2 regions of the Flavitalea sp. genome follow, and region 1 is predicted to be linked to the other one. Evidence: riboswitches for the same ligand, from Rfam matches in the RefSeq annotation. Region 1 holds a riboswitch; the other holds the start of a gene.

Region 1 (8,252 bases):
TGCCGGTACCAAAAGAACAGGTACAGGAATTTCTGAAAGCCAGGACCTGGTAAAAAAAGCTTTAGAGCCTGGAACATTATACCGCTCACAATTTAAATCCGCTATTATGTCGCATTCGCCATCCAGAAGATCTTTTCTTTCAAAAATCGCTATGGCTTCTGCGCTTGCATCCATAGCGCCTTTTGCACTTTTTGGGAAAGGACTCGAAGATGCTGTTGAAAAAACGCCATTCGCCTCGCCCCCGGCAGATCTGAAAATAACGGGTGTAAAATGTGGTTATATCCGCGGATCGGTATTTGTAAAGATTTATACAAACCAGGATATCTGGGGTTGTGGTGAAGGCGTTGACGCAATACCCGGTACCTATCACCTGGTTAAAAATTTTGGTGCAAGACTAATTGGTAAAAGTCCATTAAACGTTCACCGGCTTTTTGAAGACATAAGAAGATCAGGATTTTTCCAGGGCGCACAGTCGGGTATGTATATAGCTGTATTGTCTGCCATTGAAACAGCGCTCTGGGATCTGGCAGGTAAATCGCTGGGCCTGCCTGTTTACCAGTTACTCGGTGGTAAGTTTCGGGATAAGATCCGTGTTTATTGCGACACTGCCCTGTACCAGAGAAACCTGCCCACTCCGAAGGACTTTGCAGAGGCAGCATTAAAATCAAAAAAAATGGGTTTTAATGCCATCAAGTTTGACCTGGACCAGGCTAATGATCCCAACAAATATGATGCATATAACTGGACAGCAAGTCCGGCTGAACTACAACGCATGGTTGATCAGCTTACAGCTGCCCGTGAAGCGGTGGGACCTAATATTGACATTTGTGCGGATATGCATGGACGTTATGATGCGGTTACCGGCCAACAGATAGCAAAACGAGTGGAACATCTTAACCTGATGTGGCTGGAAGAACCCATACCTGCTGAAAATCCGCAGGCATATAAGCTTATAACTGATTCAACCAGTACTCCTATTTGCGCCGGCGAAAATCATTATCTCGCTCATGGGTTCCGTCCACTGCTCGAAATCGGAGCCGTAGATATAGTAATGCCCGATCTGCAGAAGGCGGGTGGGTTGGGCGAGGGGCAGCGGATTGCAAACCTGGCCAACCTTTATTATGTTCCCTTTGCACCACATATGGTAGCTTCATTCCTGGGCGCAATGGCCTCGGCGCATGTTTGTGCTTCAGTTCCTAATTTTATGGTACTGGAATGGCAATCATATTTTCATACAGAACCTATGTTCAAAGAGATAATTACTTATGATGGTGAATGGGTGAAGGATAGTTTTATAACGCTTTCAACAAAGCCAGGTATCGGTGTGGAAATAAACGAAGAAGGTATGCGAAAATATGCCATCAAGGACACGCCCTTTTTTGAATGATGAAGATTTAATGAATATCTGAATGATTATTTGAATGATATATTTGAATGAAATAAAGGTAGCCTTATGAAAAGAATTGTTATTCTTATTTCAATATTTTATTGCTCGGTTTGTTCCTGTTCCATTTGTTTTTCTCAAACAAGACAATCTTTTGATTCAGTGCTGTCTCAGATGAAATTCTCAGCAAAAAAAGAATTGCTGGATGTTTATTATCCTAAAAACATCGACACCTTATATGGAGGATACCTGACCGACTTTTCATTTGAATTTAAACCTGCAGGCAAACAGGACAAGATGATTGTTACGCAGGCCAGGCATGTCTGGACTACTTCAAAGGCAACACTATTTTACAAAGACACCAGTTACCTGGCAATGGCGCGACATGGTTATTTTTTTCTCAGAGACAAGATGTGGGACAAACAATATGGCGGATTTTATACACTTGTAAACAGGAAGGGTGATATGATATCCGAACGGAAGGAGGCATACGGGAATGCCTTCGGTTTATACGCGCTCGCAGCATATTATAAAACCTCCCGTGACCCCCAGGTACTGGAACTCGCAAAAAAAGCTTTCGGCTGGCTCGAGAAAAATAGTCTTGACCCTGTATACAAAGGCTACTATCAACACCTGGAAAGATCGGGGAAACCTATTCGCCGCGATTCGGGCACACCGCTTGCATCTGATCTTGGTTACAAGGATCAGAACAGTTCCATTCATATACTGGAGGCCTTTACTGAGTTGTATGCTGTTTGGCCCGATCCGCTTTTGAAAACAAGGTTACAGGAAATGCTCTTATTGATTAGGGATACGATGGTTCATCCCAAAGGATATCTGCAGTTATTTTTTACACCCGAATGGAAACCTGTTTCGAATAAAGATTCAACCCGGGATATAATACTTCAGCGACGATCCCTGGATCATGTTTCATTCGGACACGATGTTGAAACTGCCTACCTGATGATGGAAGCCACGGAGATCCTCGGTAATCACGATGATAAAAAAACACTCGCTATTGGAAAAAAGATGGTTGATCACTCATTGCGCAATGGCTGGGATCACGCACTGGCAGGTTTTTATGACCAGGGATATTATTTTAGAAACAGTGATACCATCAGCATCATCAAACAAAGTAAAAACTGGTGGGCCCAGGCCGAAGGATTAAATACCCTCATGATATTTTCGCAATTGTATCCTTCCGATAAACTGAACTATGCAGACAAATTCCTGGAATTATGGAATTATGTTCAGTTGAATCTTATCGATCATGTACATGGTGATTGGTATGAAGAAGGGATAGATCATGATCCCGCCAGAAAAACCTCGGCCAAATCACATATCTGGAAGGCGACTTATCATAATTTCCGGTCATTGAGTAATTGTATACGAATGCTCGAAAAGAAATGATTTAATAAACTACATATACCGGTCATTGCGCCACGGGTATGCAGTATTCGAATATCCATTTCTTTCCCAGAAACCTAATCTGTTATGTGTAAGAAATTCAATCCGGTTTATCCATTTCGAGCCTTTCCAGGCATAAAGCTGCGGGGTAATCATTCTTACCGGCCCGCCATGTTCCTTTGGTAAAGGATTATTTTCTGCAATATGCACCAGCAGTACATCAGGTTTAAGCGCTTCTTCCAATGATATGTTAGTCGTGTATTCATCATAACCATAACATAAGATATGAGTGGCCGTATCTTTCACCTGTACCAATGCTGCCAGATCCAGCAGTCGGACACCTTTCCAGCTCATATTCAGTTTTGACCAGGTGGTTACACAATGAAAATCGGAGACATCTTCTGTTTGTGGTAAGGCCATAAAGTCCTCCCAGTTTAACACAACAGGATGATCAACTGCACCGTTCAATGTAAGCCGCCACTCTGTATTTGAAATTTCAGGTTGTGTACCAAGATCGAGGACCGGCCATTTTTTTGTTACAGTCTGGCCAACAGGAAGCTCTGGCATCCCGTGCCTGTTTGGTTTACCTGAACCGAGAGGCTTTGAATCAGAAACAGAAGGTGTGTCCCTGATTTTATCTTCGAAGCGGGCCTTTAATTTCATTCTGGCTTCGACAATTCGATGTAGTTTTTCGGAGTCTCCCATGACCATTTTAATATGAGTGATGAGTGATGAGGAAGAAAATTATGAATTATGAGTTATGAATTATGAAACGAATTCATAGGACTTATGAATGATTTGTGAATAAAATACTGGCACAGACAAAATTAAACAATTTTAGGGACTTGATTTCTTGTAGTGAGCTAGCCCACTATTGCTATGCACTGTGCAGGAATATGAATGGCTTCTTTTTTGAAAGCCTGATATCATTATTATGTGGAACGATATGGCGATTGAGGAAAATGACCAGTAATACCAACAAAGGTATACCACCGGCAAGCAGGGTGCCAAGCCAGATAGAAAGAAATGTATTTAATCGGGCATCAGCGGGATTTGCAGTGTTGTAACGTACTGGTGCCAGGTCGCCTGGTTTATAACTGATATTTGCACTGCTGTTAAACCAGGTCGTGTCTGCATCATGTTCAAAATAAAATACCGAATAGGTAGAACGAAGCATGTCACCGGCATTACCCATTCCCTCGAATGACATTACCCCGGTTGTTGTTTTCGTTTTTGAGATCCAGATCAGTTTATTGATCAACAGTGGCACAGCAATGAGGCTTGCTATTGTCAAAACAAATACTGAGCGTCGTATTATCATTGAATTACAAATTCAGGTTGCAAGTAAAGTCAGCACTATTTCAGTACTATTAAGGTAACTGAAATTGTTGAAAAAAATCCCATAGCAGGTCGTTGGCTTTTATAACTTTTGAAGGCGAATCTCCTAATGCACTTCCCGGCTCTCCTCCCGGCCATGCATGTGCGCCATCTTTGGTAAGATAATAATTGATATTAACCTGGTTCAGGCAATCGGACCATTTGAAAAATGTGTAACCAGGATTATCCGCAACTTTTTGTGCCTTGGTTCCGCAGGCATTTATGGCCGACCACACATTCAATACTGAATCAACCGGAGCAAAATAGGCTTTCGAAACACCATCGCCGTATCCACCCTTATAAGGAACATTCTTGTCATTAACCGAATGCATATGAAGAACGGGGACCGGTCTGGATGAATCGCAGGGTTTTGTAACCGACATACTGCAAGCGTTTGGTGCAATAGCTGCAATCTTCCACGCAAGTTCGCAAGCCAGTCGGTAAGCCATGAGACCACCATTTGAATGCCCGGTAGCGTAAACTTTTTTTGGATTGATTTTATAATTCCTTACAAGAAGATCGATGAGTTGACTGATGAATTTAACATCATCGATATTTTTTTCGACAGCATAATCGCAACAGCTTCCACCATTCCAGGTTTGTGCTTTCAAAATACCCGTGCTCTTTACGCCGTTTGGATAAACAACAATAAAATCAGAGGCATTAGCTTTATCGGTGAGACCTGTTGAGCTTTCAAATTGTTCAGCGTTTCCTCCACCACCATGCAAAGCAATCACCAGCGAAAGCTCGTTTGATTCATAATAAGATGGCGGCAGGTTTAACAGGTAGGTCCTTTCCAGGCCGTCAACGCTTATGGTTCCCGTAAAACGAAAAATCTTTTGAGGCGCCGGTGAGTCTTTGCCACACCTGATACATAAGACGCTGATAACCATAAATATATGGTATATAATTCGAATTTTATTCATGTTTTGGTTTATGGACAGATATTTTAGGGGTCATCGTCGTAATATAGACTTACAAAACGTCGCAGCGTTTAAATGTTATATGATTTTTTGTTCCATGTGCGGTTGTTTTAGGTATGCTTGTAGCGCTGGTTGCGAAAAAAGATCTCGGTAATTAACTGCATTTCAATAGTCAGTAATTTTTCAACAGTCAGTAATTGAACAATATCAATCACAAAATTCGCGGAAAGAATAACTGTAAACTTTTCTTGAAAATTTATTTTTGATAAACCCTATGCTTTTTATAGACTGATAAGATTTCTGTATTATCTTTGCGCTAGTTCTTACAACACTTATCAAGAAAGGCTGAGGGAATGGCCCTGCGACGCCTTAGCAACCGTCCATGATTGGAAATGGTGCTAATTCCATCCCCTACGTACGGGATAGTTAAGTCAGAAGTTTTGCATTAAATATGTCAACATAACAAAGCACTCCTGATTAACGGGGTGCTTTTCGTTTTTAAATGCTCCCTGTACATTGATAAGGAAAAAGAATCAACGATTTGCCAGGCCTGTGACTCAAACAGTGTAAAAAAACAACGATGACAACTTTTAATGCCTATCAACAGTGCTCCAGTAAATTACCTGTGTACATTAAATCGCTTAAACGCAGCTCAATGCGTTGTTGTTGCTGTTTATCGCGACACTAAAGTGATGATGTAATTTATTCAAATCTCGTTTATTGAATTTTTGAAAATTGGTTTGGTACCGCGGGTAAGTTATTACCATGCAGGAAGCCATTTGGCACAGCTATGCCGGTATCGGACAATCAAACTATTAACCAGGTTTACTATGTTTAAAACAATTAGATTTTTTATTCCAATCTTATTATTGCTATTTACCAACGTTCTTGTGGCACAAACAAAAACGTTAACCGGAACGGTACGTTCCGCCGCAGGTGAGTTGTTGGTGGGTGTAACTGTAAAGGTTAAGAACAGCCAGCAAAATGTTCTTACTGATGCACAGGGTTTATTCACTATTACTGTTTCTTCGAATGACCAGCTGGTATTTTCTTATATTGGGTTTCAGACCAGTGAGATCAAAACGGAAAACATTAACGCTCCGCTCCAGATCGTTTTACAGCCCGGCGACAACGCCCTTGATGAAGTTGTAGTAACCGCACTGGGAATCTCCAGGCAAAAGAAATCACTTGGCTATGCAGTACAGGAGCTTAAAACAGAGGATATCGCAGAAGTAAAGACACCTAACCTGGTAAATGCACTTGCTGGTAAAGTTGCCGGGGTAAGGATCACGAACAGCCAGGGTGATATGGGATCATCAAGGATTGTTATTCGCGGGGAAACTTCTATTTCGGGCAATAACCAGCCTCTATTTATTATCAACGGCATTCCAGTTGACAACTCTCAATTAAATTCCGGTGGTGCACGGGATTATGCAAACACAATCTCAGATATCAATCCTGATGATATTGAATCTATAAGTGTATTGAAGGGCCCGAATGCTGCCGCACTTTATGGATCAAGGGCCGCTGCCGGTGTGATCCTTATCAAGACAAAAACAGGCAAAACCAAAAAAGGTTTAGGCATTACGGTAAACTCAAATGTTGTTTTTGAAAGTTTGCTTACACTACCGGAATACCAGAATTCTTATGGCCAGGGCTCTGAAGGAAAGTTTAGTTATGTGGATGGAAAAGGAGCAGGTATAAACGATGGAGTTGATGAAAGCTGGGGGCCAAGACTTGACGGAAGACTAATCCCACAGTTCTATTCCAAAGGTGAACCGGTTCCATTTGTTGCTCATCCTGATAACGTAAGAGATTTTTTCAGGACAGGTTATGTAGCTACCAATGGGATTTCAATTGCAGACGCAACCGAGAAAGTTGATTATCGTGTTTCATTTAACAATCTGAAACAAGAAGGAGTAATACCGAACTCCGGGCAGGGCAAAAATTCATTTGCGTTAAATACTACGCTCCGGGTAACTCCAAAGCTCGCTGTTACTGTCGATGCAAATTATAGCCGTCTTGCTTCAGACAATCTTCCCGGAACAGGTGGTACCCGTGCAACAAGCACGATGCTGCAATACACATGGTTCGGAAGGCAGGTTGATATAAACCGCCTGAAACCATATCGTGATGAAAATGGTGTTCCTTTCAACTGGAACAATAGCTATTATAGTAATCCCTATTTTATTGCTTATGAAAACACAGTTGAACAAAGACGAAACCGTTTGATAGGTAGTGTTGCCCTGAATTATAAAATAATTGAAGGTCTGAGTTTTAATTTCCGTTCCGGTACCGACTATTATAATGATCGCAGGAAAATAAAAGTTGCTTATGGTACAAACGGTGCTCCTTTTGGATCGTATTCTGAAAGCGCGTTTACAGTAAATGAAACAAATACTGAAGGAACGTTTAATTATGATAAACGCATCAACAAGGATTTTACCGTTGAAGCACTTGCAGGTGGTAATATCAGGTCACGCTATATTGAGCAGAATGACCAGAGCGCTCCAAGGTTGGCTGTGGCTGGTCTTTACTCATTAACCAATTCAAGGGATCCTTTAATATCATCTAACAACTATAGCAAGCTCAAGTCTTATAGTGTATTTGGTTCTGCGCAGTTAGGCTTCAGGAATTATTTGTTTTTAAACGTAACTGGCAGGAACGATTGGACGTCTACCTTGCCCGCAGCCAACCGTTCTTACTTCTATCCTTCATTCAACGGTAGCGTGGTATTAACGGAAGCGCTCCAGATCCAAAGCAACGTTCTCAATTATGCTAAGATCAGGGGTGGCTGGTCGAAGGTTGGTAAGGATGCCGATCCATATAGGTTGCTTAACACATATGTGTTTGGAGCACCTTATGGAGCTTACCCACAGCTTAATGCATCCACAGCTTACCTGAATCCGGATCTTAAACCAGAAACAACAAATTCAACTGAACTTGGTGCTGAAGCAGTTTTATGGAATAAAAGGGTAAAAGTTGACCTGAGTTTTTATAACACAAACAGCTATGACCAGATACTTAGTGTGGATGTAAGTCCTGCCACAGGCTACCGCTCCAAGTTGCTCAATGCCGGAGAGATAAATAACAAAGGGTTTGAAGTTCAATTAGGAATTACACCTGTCAAAAGCCAGTTCACCTGGGATATCGACCTTAAT
Region 2 (8,252 bases), on a different contig from region 1:
TCCGCATCTCCTCCGTAACAGCCAGGCGATCTATAACCACTTCGATGTCATGAATTTTGTAACGATCAACCTGCATCTTTGCTGCCAGGTCTTTGACCTCACCATCAACCCTCACTTTTACATATCCCTTCTTCCTGATGTCTTCAAACAATTCACGATAGTGTCCTTTACGCCCTCTTACAATGGGTGCAAGCAGCGTTATTTTTTTTCCTTTGAACTTTTTATAAATATTGTCAACAATCTCCTCTTCACTAAACTTGATCATTTTTTTACCAGTATGATAACTAAAGGCTTCTCCAATGCGCGCATAAAGTAAACGCATGAAATCATATACTTCAGTGATCGTACCAACTGTAGAACGGGGATTTTTATTTGTTGTTTTTTGCTCAATGGAAATAACAGGCGACAGGCCGGTGATTTTATCAACGTCGGGTCTCTCCATATCACCAATGAATTGCCTGGCATAGGCCCCGAAGCTTTCCATATATCTTCGCTGACCCTCAGCATAGATAGTATCGAATGCGAGTGAAGATTTTCCTGAACCACTTATACCGGTGATAACTACAAGTTGGTTCTTGGGTATGCTGATATCTATATTCTTAAGATTATGAACCCTGGCTCCAAATACCTCGATTAACTCATGATTGTGTATGCTATTTCCATTTGTTGACGGGAGCTTGTCAACAACTGCTGTTTTTGATTTTGCCATAATTTTTTGCGAATTGCAAAGATACGAACAAATCAGGTTTAAAGAGGTTCAATTAGAGTTGGAACAGGAGCCGTTTTGTGTAGAAAATTCAGGGAAATTGTTGCCGGTGATAAACAAAAATTGTTCATATGAAAGCCGCATTTTTTTGTTAAAGCTAGGGTAGTTGGGTATTTAAACACTTAGAGTGGCAATTATATACACTTAATTCACGTTGAGGCCTCCCCAGCCGGATCGACATGGTATGATCTTTGAAAATGGTGGTCAGAACAAAATGAAAAATATGAAAACACTAAGTAAATTCTTTTTAATCCTCATTTCGTCAATCATTGTTTTATCCGGTTGTAAAAGCATGAACAAAACCCAGAAAGGTGCCGCAATTGGTGTCGGTGGTGGTGCTGCAGCAGGTGCAGTTATCGGTAGGGCCGCAGGAAACACTGCAATGGGTGCTATCATCGGTGCAGCAGTCGGTGGTGTTACAGGCGCCGTTATCGGACGCAAGATGGACAAACAAGCAGAAGAAATTAAAAACGAAGTTCCAGGTGCCAAGGTTGAACGTGTAGGCGAAGGAATAGTGGTTGAGTTTAACAATAAAGTTCTATTCGCCGTTGATAAGGCCGATTTGTCATCTGCCGCTGAATCTAATCTGAACGAACTGAAAGATGTGCTTACTAAATATCCCGATACTAACATCGAGATTCAGGGACATACAGACAGCGATGGAACAGATGCACACAACAAAACCTTGTCTGATCGCAGGGCAAGTTCAGTTGCAGGTTATCTCCGCGAGAAAGGTGTACCTACAGGAAGAATTGTAACAAAAGGATTTGGTGAAACTGCACCAAAATATGGTAATGATACCGAAGACGGGAAAAGCCAGAATCGTCGTGTGGAATTCCTGATCACCGCAAATGAAAAAATGAAATCAGACGCGAAAAAAGAATCTGGTACAGGAAGTTAGGTCACTCCAATCGTCACTTAAAGAAAGTATTAATTTAAAAAACAGAATATGAAAAAATTAAGTTTAGCAGCAATCGCAGCGTTAGGTTTATTATCGACGGCATCTATGGCACAGTCACAAAGCGTTGAAGTTGGCGGAACAACCTTTGGTGTTCGGGCCGGTTTAAATTTGCAAAATATCAATGGCCGCGATGCCAGCGATGATAGGCTGGAAAACAAACTCGTTCCGAGGTTTCATGTTGGAGTGAATGCAGAGATACCAATTGCACCAGAATTTTATGTACAACCGGGTTTGTTATTTTCAACTAAGGGAACAAAATTTAATGATGCATTTGGTGGAGATCCAACGCTCAACCTTTCCTATATCGAGATTCCAGTGAATCTTTTATATAAACCCGTTATTGGTAATGGTAAATTATTGGTTGGTTTCGGACCTTATGTTGCTTATGGTATTGGCGGAAAGTACAAGACAGATGGAGATGACAGGAAAGTTAAGTTCAAGGGCAAGGTTAATGCGGATGACATTGATCCAAATGTAGTTTATTTCAAACCATTTGATGCAGGCGCAAATATACTTTTCGGATATGAATTCACTAATCGGTTTTCTGCCCAGTTGAATGCACAACTTGGTTTAGTAAATATCAATCCAGATAATTATGCTATGCCAGGCACAGACTCCAGGGCTGCAAACACAGGGTTCGGTTTATCAGTCGGATATAGATTTTAACTATAACTTCAAAACAGGAGCTCATCAGTCAATTGTTAACAATACGATTGACTGATAATTTCAAATGGTTAACAATGATGATAATAAGTCTCAATCATCAACAGTGACGCTTAGCTGATCGGTCTTAATCATCAACAGTGACGATCACCAAAAAGTGTTGCAGTTGCCTGCAACACTTTTTGGTTTTTGTTAACAAATAAATTTGCGGGGAACACCGGTTCTCCAATCAGTCTATGAAATAAAAGAAGTCTACTAGTTAAATAGACTTTTTTTTGAAAAAGTCGCTGAACTTTTTGGTGGTTTGCAATTCTGCTCTATCTTTGTCGCAGTTCTTTAATCATTCTTATCTAGAAAGGCTGAGGGTAATGGCCCTGGGAAGCCTTGACAACCTGTCGCGAGCAATCGTGATAAGGTGCCAATTCCATCTCCCTGTCGGGAGGCAGATAAGTCAGATTCAACGCTCATAAATATCTTCAATATATTTTAAGCTCTTCTGACTTTACGGAAGAGCTTTTTTTGTGCCATAACTGGTCAATAGAGCTGTGTCCGCTGATAAGAAATGTTCATGATTGATTCTGCGATTGCGGGATCATTCTTTAAACGGTAAAACATTTTTAAACAGTAAAACATTTAGTAATGCAGGATTCAACAAAGCTCATTCACAGTATCCCCGTCGACGAACAAACAGGCGCTATTTCCGTTCCTATTTATCAGACCTCCACTTTTGTACAGGAAGCGCCGGGTGTAAACAAAGGTTATGATTATGCAAGAAGCGGTAACCCGACCCGGGCGGCACTCGAAGACATCGTAGCAGAACTTGAAAATGGTACGGTAGGACTTGCTTTTGGAAGCGGACTGGCAGCTATCGACGCCGTGTTAAAATTATTAAAATCGGGCGATGAAATTATTGCGGTAGATGATATCTATGGTGGTGCATTCAGGCTTTTCACCCAGGTTTATGAAAAATTCGGAATCACGGTTCAATATGTTGATGCAACTGACCCCGCAAATGTCTTCAATGCGGTAACTCCAAATACAAAATTAATCTGGATTGAAACACCCACCAATCCAACACTGAAAATTGCAGATATCGAAGCAATCGCACGTATCGCAAAATCCAATAACTGTTTACTTTGCGTGGATAATACTTTTGCTTCACCCGCATTGCAAAAACCTCTTTCGCTGGGAGCTGATATTGTAGTACATTCCGCTACTAAATATCTCGGCGGGCACAGCGATATTATTGCAGGCCTGGTCATTACAAAAGATCGTGAACTGGGCGCTAAGGTAAAATTCATGCAAAATGCCTGCGGCAACATATTAGGTCCTTTCGATAGCTGGTTGCTTATCCGGGGAATTGAGACACTGCCATTGCGGATAAAACAACATTGTATCAACGCCCAGGCAGTTGCTGAATGGCTGGTAGCTCACCCTGCGGTTGATAAGGTATTTTATCCGGGGCTCGCTTCCCATCCTAATCACAAAATTGCAGCAAAACAATCAAAGGGATTTGGAGGAATTGTATCTTTCACTTTGAAAAATGATACCGAAAGCGCTGCAAATCTGGTCGTTACGTCTACTGAGCTGTTCAAACTGGCTGAGAGCCTGGGGGGCATCAAAAGTCTGCTTTGTCATCCCGCACAAATGACCCATAAATCAATACCAACCGAAAGACGCCGTGCGGCCGGTGTTGCCGATAGCCTGATCAGGTTGAGTGTGGGACTGGAGGATGTGGATGACCTGATTGCGGATCTCGACAAGAGCCTGAAAAAAATAAAAATAAATACCAGTTTAGGGGATAGTTCCGAATCTTTTGTCCCTTTAACTTTACTAAAATAGTATTCTCCATTTTATAAGTATTTTTATTAAGCAATCTTCATTTAACGAAAGCGCCTGCTTCAAAACTCTAAAAAACAACGATCATGAGCAATCTTCATTTTGAAACGCTTCAATTGCACGCCGGTCAACAAATCGATCCAACAACAAAATCACGAGCGGTTCCAATCTACCAGACTACTTCTTACGGATTTGACAATTCGGAGCATGCAGCAAATCTTTTCGGACTAAGAACGTTCGGAAATATTTATACAAGAATAATGAATCCCACCACAGATGTGTTCGAACAAAGAATGGCGGCGCTGGAAGGTGGAGTGGCTGCACTGGCAACAGGTTCAGGACAGGCAGCACAGTTTCTTGCCTTGAATAACATACTCCAGGTTGGTGATAATTTTGTGACCACCCCATATCTTTATGGTGGCACCTACAATCAATTTAAAGTTGCTTTTAAGCGGTTAGGCATAGAAGTTAGGTTCGCGGAAGGTGATAATGTTGAAAGTTTTGCGAAACTCATTGATAAAAATACCAAGGCGATTTATCTTGAAACCATTGGTAATCCACGTCTGAATATTCCTGACTTTGAAAAGTTTGGAGCGCTTGCAAAAGAATATGATCTGCCGTTGGTGGTTGACAATACTTTTGGTGCCGGGGGTTATTTGTTCCGCCCGATTGAATGGGGTGCAAATATTGTAGTTGAATCTGCAACAAAATGGATAGGTGGTCATGGAACAACCATAGGTGGTGTGATTATCGACGGTGGAAATTATAACTGGGCGAACGGTAAGTTCCCGCAGTTCACTGAACCATCGGAAGGTTATCATGGATTGAAATTCTGGGATGTATTTGGTGAAGGAAATCCATTGGGACTGCCAAATATTGCATTTGCAATCCGTGCAAGGGTTGAAGGCTTGCGTGACTTTGGAGCTTCACAAGGACCTTTTAATTCATTTTTGCTATTACAGGGAATCGAAACACTTTCATTACGGTTAGACAGGCATGTTGAAAACGCATTGAACCTGGCCCAGTGGCTTGAAAAACATCCGCAGGTTGAGTTTGTTGAATATCCAGGACTCAAATCAAGCCCTTACCATGAGCTTGCAAAAAAATATCTCACAAGAGGTTTTGGTGGGATACTCAATTTCGGTATAAAAGGCGACAAGGAAAATGCCAGCAAGTTTATTGATTCATTAAAACTGGTAAGTCATCTTGCGAATGTCGGCGATGCAAAAACACTCGCAATTCATCCCGCTTCTACCACCCACGAACAATTGAGCGTTGATGAGCAGCTCGCGGCAGGTGTGTCACCAAACCAGGTAAGAATCAGTGTAGGCATTGAACACCTGGACGATATCAAAGCGGACTTTGAACAGGCTTTTGAAAAGGTTTTTGCAAAACAGCTGGTAAGCTAATACCTGTTTTGCTTTTCGTCTAAGCTAATACCTGTTTTGTTTTTCATATAATGTACCTGCTGCTTCAATAAATAAGCAGCAGGTACATTCTTTCTTATAAATTTGCCCCAATGCCCCAGAAAATTTTCCGTTATGAAAAGAATTTCAGTTTAGAGAGCGGGGAAACGCTCAACGGATATCACCTTGCTTATACTACTTATGGTAAACTTAACGAACGGAAAGATAATGCAGTCTGGATCTTCCATGCTTTAACAGCAAACAGTGACCCGGCCGAATGGTGGACGGGCCTCACAGGAAAAGATAAACTCTTCGATCCTGCTCACTATTTCATAGTCTGCGTTAATATGCCCGGTAGTTGTTATGGAAGTCTCGGCCCGCTGGATATTGATCCCTCAACGCAAAATTCATGGTTTCACCGGTTCCCGCTTTTTACTCCAAGAGATATGATAAGGGCTTATCAGCCACTTAGAAGTTTTCTTGGAATCAAAAGGATAAAGGTCGGAATTGGCGGATCTATGGGTGGCCAGCAGTTACTTGAATGGGCCATTGAGGAACCATCTTTGTTCGAATTCATCTTTCCTATCGCGACCAATGCTGTTCATTCACCCTGGGGAATTGCCTTTAATGCTTCGCAAAGACTGGCCATAGAATTGGATAGTACCTGGAAGGATGAGCACCCGGAAGCCGGCATTGAAGGCATGAAAGTGGCAAGAGGCTTCGCATTGATCTCGTATCGCCACTATAACACCTACGGTAAGGGACAAACGGAACATGATGACAACCTGATTGATGGTTTTAAAAGCGAATCCTACCAACGTTACCAGGGTGAAAAACTCGCAAAACGATTTAATGCCTTCAGCTATTATTTTCTCAGCAAAAGTATGGACAGCCACAATGTCGGCAGGGATCGCGGCGGTATATCCAACGCATTGAAGTCAATCCGGGCTTCAACCCTGTCAATAGGTATTGAAACAGATATATTATTTCCTATCCAGGAACAGCAGCTCCTGGCAGATGAAATACCCGGAGCCGCATTTACCCTCATCCGGTCCCCATATGGCCATGATGGGTTCCTGCTCGAATTCGATCAGCTTGCCCCCATTATTTCATCTTTTGCAGGATTGAAATCCGTACCAACGGTTATAGGTTAACCCAAATGCATTGTTATAAGTTAACCCTAATGAATTGAAATAATTTAACACATTTTATAAAACACAGATAATCAACATTATGCTTATGCGCATCCATTTTGCTCTTACCTATAATTGTTGATTATTGCACATCTATACAGTAAATTTGCAAATCAGATTCCACTTAATATATAAATAGTTTCATGGACGCACACAAGCAGTTAACCATCGGGTTGTTTGGTTTCGGAGTTGTAGGAGAAGGATTATACAAAGTCCTCCAACAAACACCCTCTCTAAAAGCATCAATAAAAAAAGTTTGTATAAAAAACCCAGGCAAGCCGAGAAATGCTCCCGCCGATTTATTTACAACTGATAAAGATGTGTTGTTGAACGATGCAGATATTAATGTAATCGTTGAAGTAATTGATGATTCAAATGCAGCATTTGAGATTGTTTCTACCGCACTGAGGAATAACAAATCAGTAGTTAGTGCAAGCAAAAAAATGATTGCCGAACATTTACCAGAGATCTTGCAGATGCAACAGGAAACAGGAGAATCATTTCTCTGTGAGGCGGCTGCCTGCGCATCTATCCCTGTAATACGGAACCTCGAAGAATATTATGATAATGATCTTTTACATTCGATAAAAGCGATTGTAAACGGTTCAACAAATTTTATTCTGACAAAAATGTTTGAGGATAAGCTCGAGTTCAAAGCAGCTTTGGTGCTTGCTCAACAACTTGGCTTTGCAGAATCTAATCCCAAACTCGATGTGGAAGGATACGATGCTGTAAATAAATGGACCTTTTTACTCACCCATGCTTATGGTATAGTTGAACATCCTGATAATCTTGTTTTCACTGGAATTCAGAATATCCAGGCAGGTGATGCCACAGTAGCGCATGAAAAGCATTTCGAAATCAAACTTGTAGCCCAGGCAAAAAAGCTTAATACAGGAAAGGTAGCAGCCTTTGTACTACCACAGTTTGTGAAACAGGATGACCCGCTATCTTTTGTTAAGAACGAATACAATGGTGTTGTTATAGAAAGCGGGTTTGCCGATAAACAGTTTTTCTATGGGAAGGGAGCCGGAAGTTTTCCGACAGCTTCAGCGGTGTTGAGTGATCTTTCCGCTTTGCGTTATCAATATAAATACGAGTATAAAAAATTATATCATCATACACCACATGAGCTGACCAACGATTTTTATGTCCGCGTTTATCTCAGTTTTGATGACTGGAAATATATCCCCCGCGAAAAATTTGAATGGATCGAAGAATGGCATGCTCAGCAGGAACGCAAGTACCTGGTAGGGGTTTTGCATTTCAAGGAATTGAAAGAAAACACCTGGTGGCGTGAGAACAATACTTCGTTGATATTGGCACCCGAACCTATCATTGAAGATATCGAGATCAGGAAGCTGAAAAAAAAGAGCCTTGAACTGGCTGGTGTAATTTAAATGTAGAGGTAAGATAGTCAACAG

Evidence for each region. A riboswitch is a leader RNA that binds a small molecule or an ion and turns the genes downstream of it on or off. The one in region 1 is predicted to bind S-adenosylmethionine.
Region 2: linked by a shared signal. The riboswitch ahead of VK664_RS07485 (trans-sulfuration enzyme family protein) and the one ahead of VK664_RS28705 (SusC/RagA family TonB-linked outer membrane protein) in region 1 are both predicted to bind S-adenosylmethionine.

What each region holds. Positions count from the first base shown of each region.
Region 1 is NZ_DATHKG010000181.1:35,046-43,297, reverse strand. Features, by position in the region: gene VK664_RS28735 (RraA family protein) at 1-53, shown strand, start outside; gene VK664_RS28730 (mandelate racemase/muconate lactonizing enzyme family protein) at 107-1,387, shown strand; gene VK664_RS28725 (AGE family epimerase/isomerase) at 1,454-2,794, shown strand; gene VK664_RS28720 (molybdopterin-dependent oxidoreductase) at 2,804-3,496, opposite strand; gene VK664_RS28715 (DUF3592 domain-containing protein) at 3,669-4,112, opposite strand; gene VK664_RS28710 (CE1 family esterase) at 4,162-5,094, opposite strand; SAM riboswitch class I at 5,421-5,524, shown strand; gene VK664_RS28705 (SusC/RagA family TonB-linked outer membrane protein) at 5,922-8,252, shown strand, end outside.
Region 2 is NZ_DATHKG010000046.1:45,231-53,482, reverse strand. Features, by position in the region: gene uvrA (excinuclease ABC subunit UvrA) at 1-709, opposite strand, end outside; gene VK664_RS07495 (OmpA family protein) at 990-1,667, shown strand; gene VK664_RS07490 (porin family protein) at 1,716-2,393, shown strand; SAM riboswitch class I at 2,734-2,843, shown strand; gene VK664_RS07485 (trans-sulfuration enzyme family protein) at 3,030-4,232, shown strand; gene VK664_RS07480 (O-acetylhomoserine aminocarboxypropyltransferase/cysteine synthase family protein) at 4,316-5,638, shown strand; gene VK664_RS07475 (homoserine O-acetyltransferase family protein) at 5,749-6,789, shown strand; gene VK664_RS07470 (homoserine dehydrogenase) at 6,972-8,228, shown strand.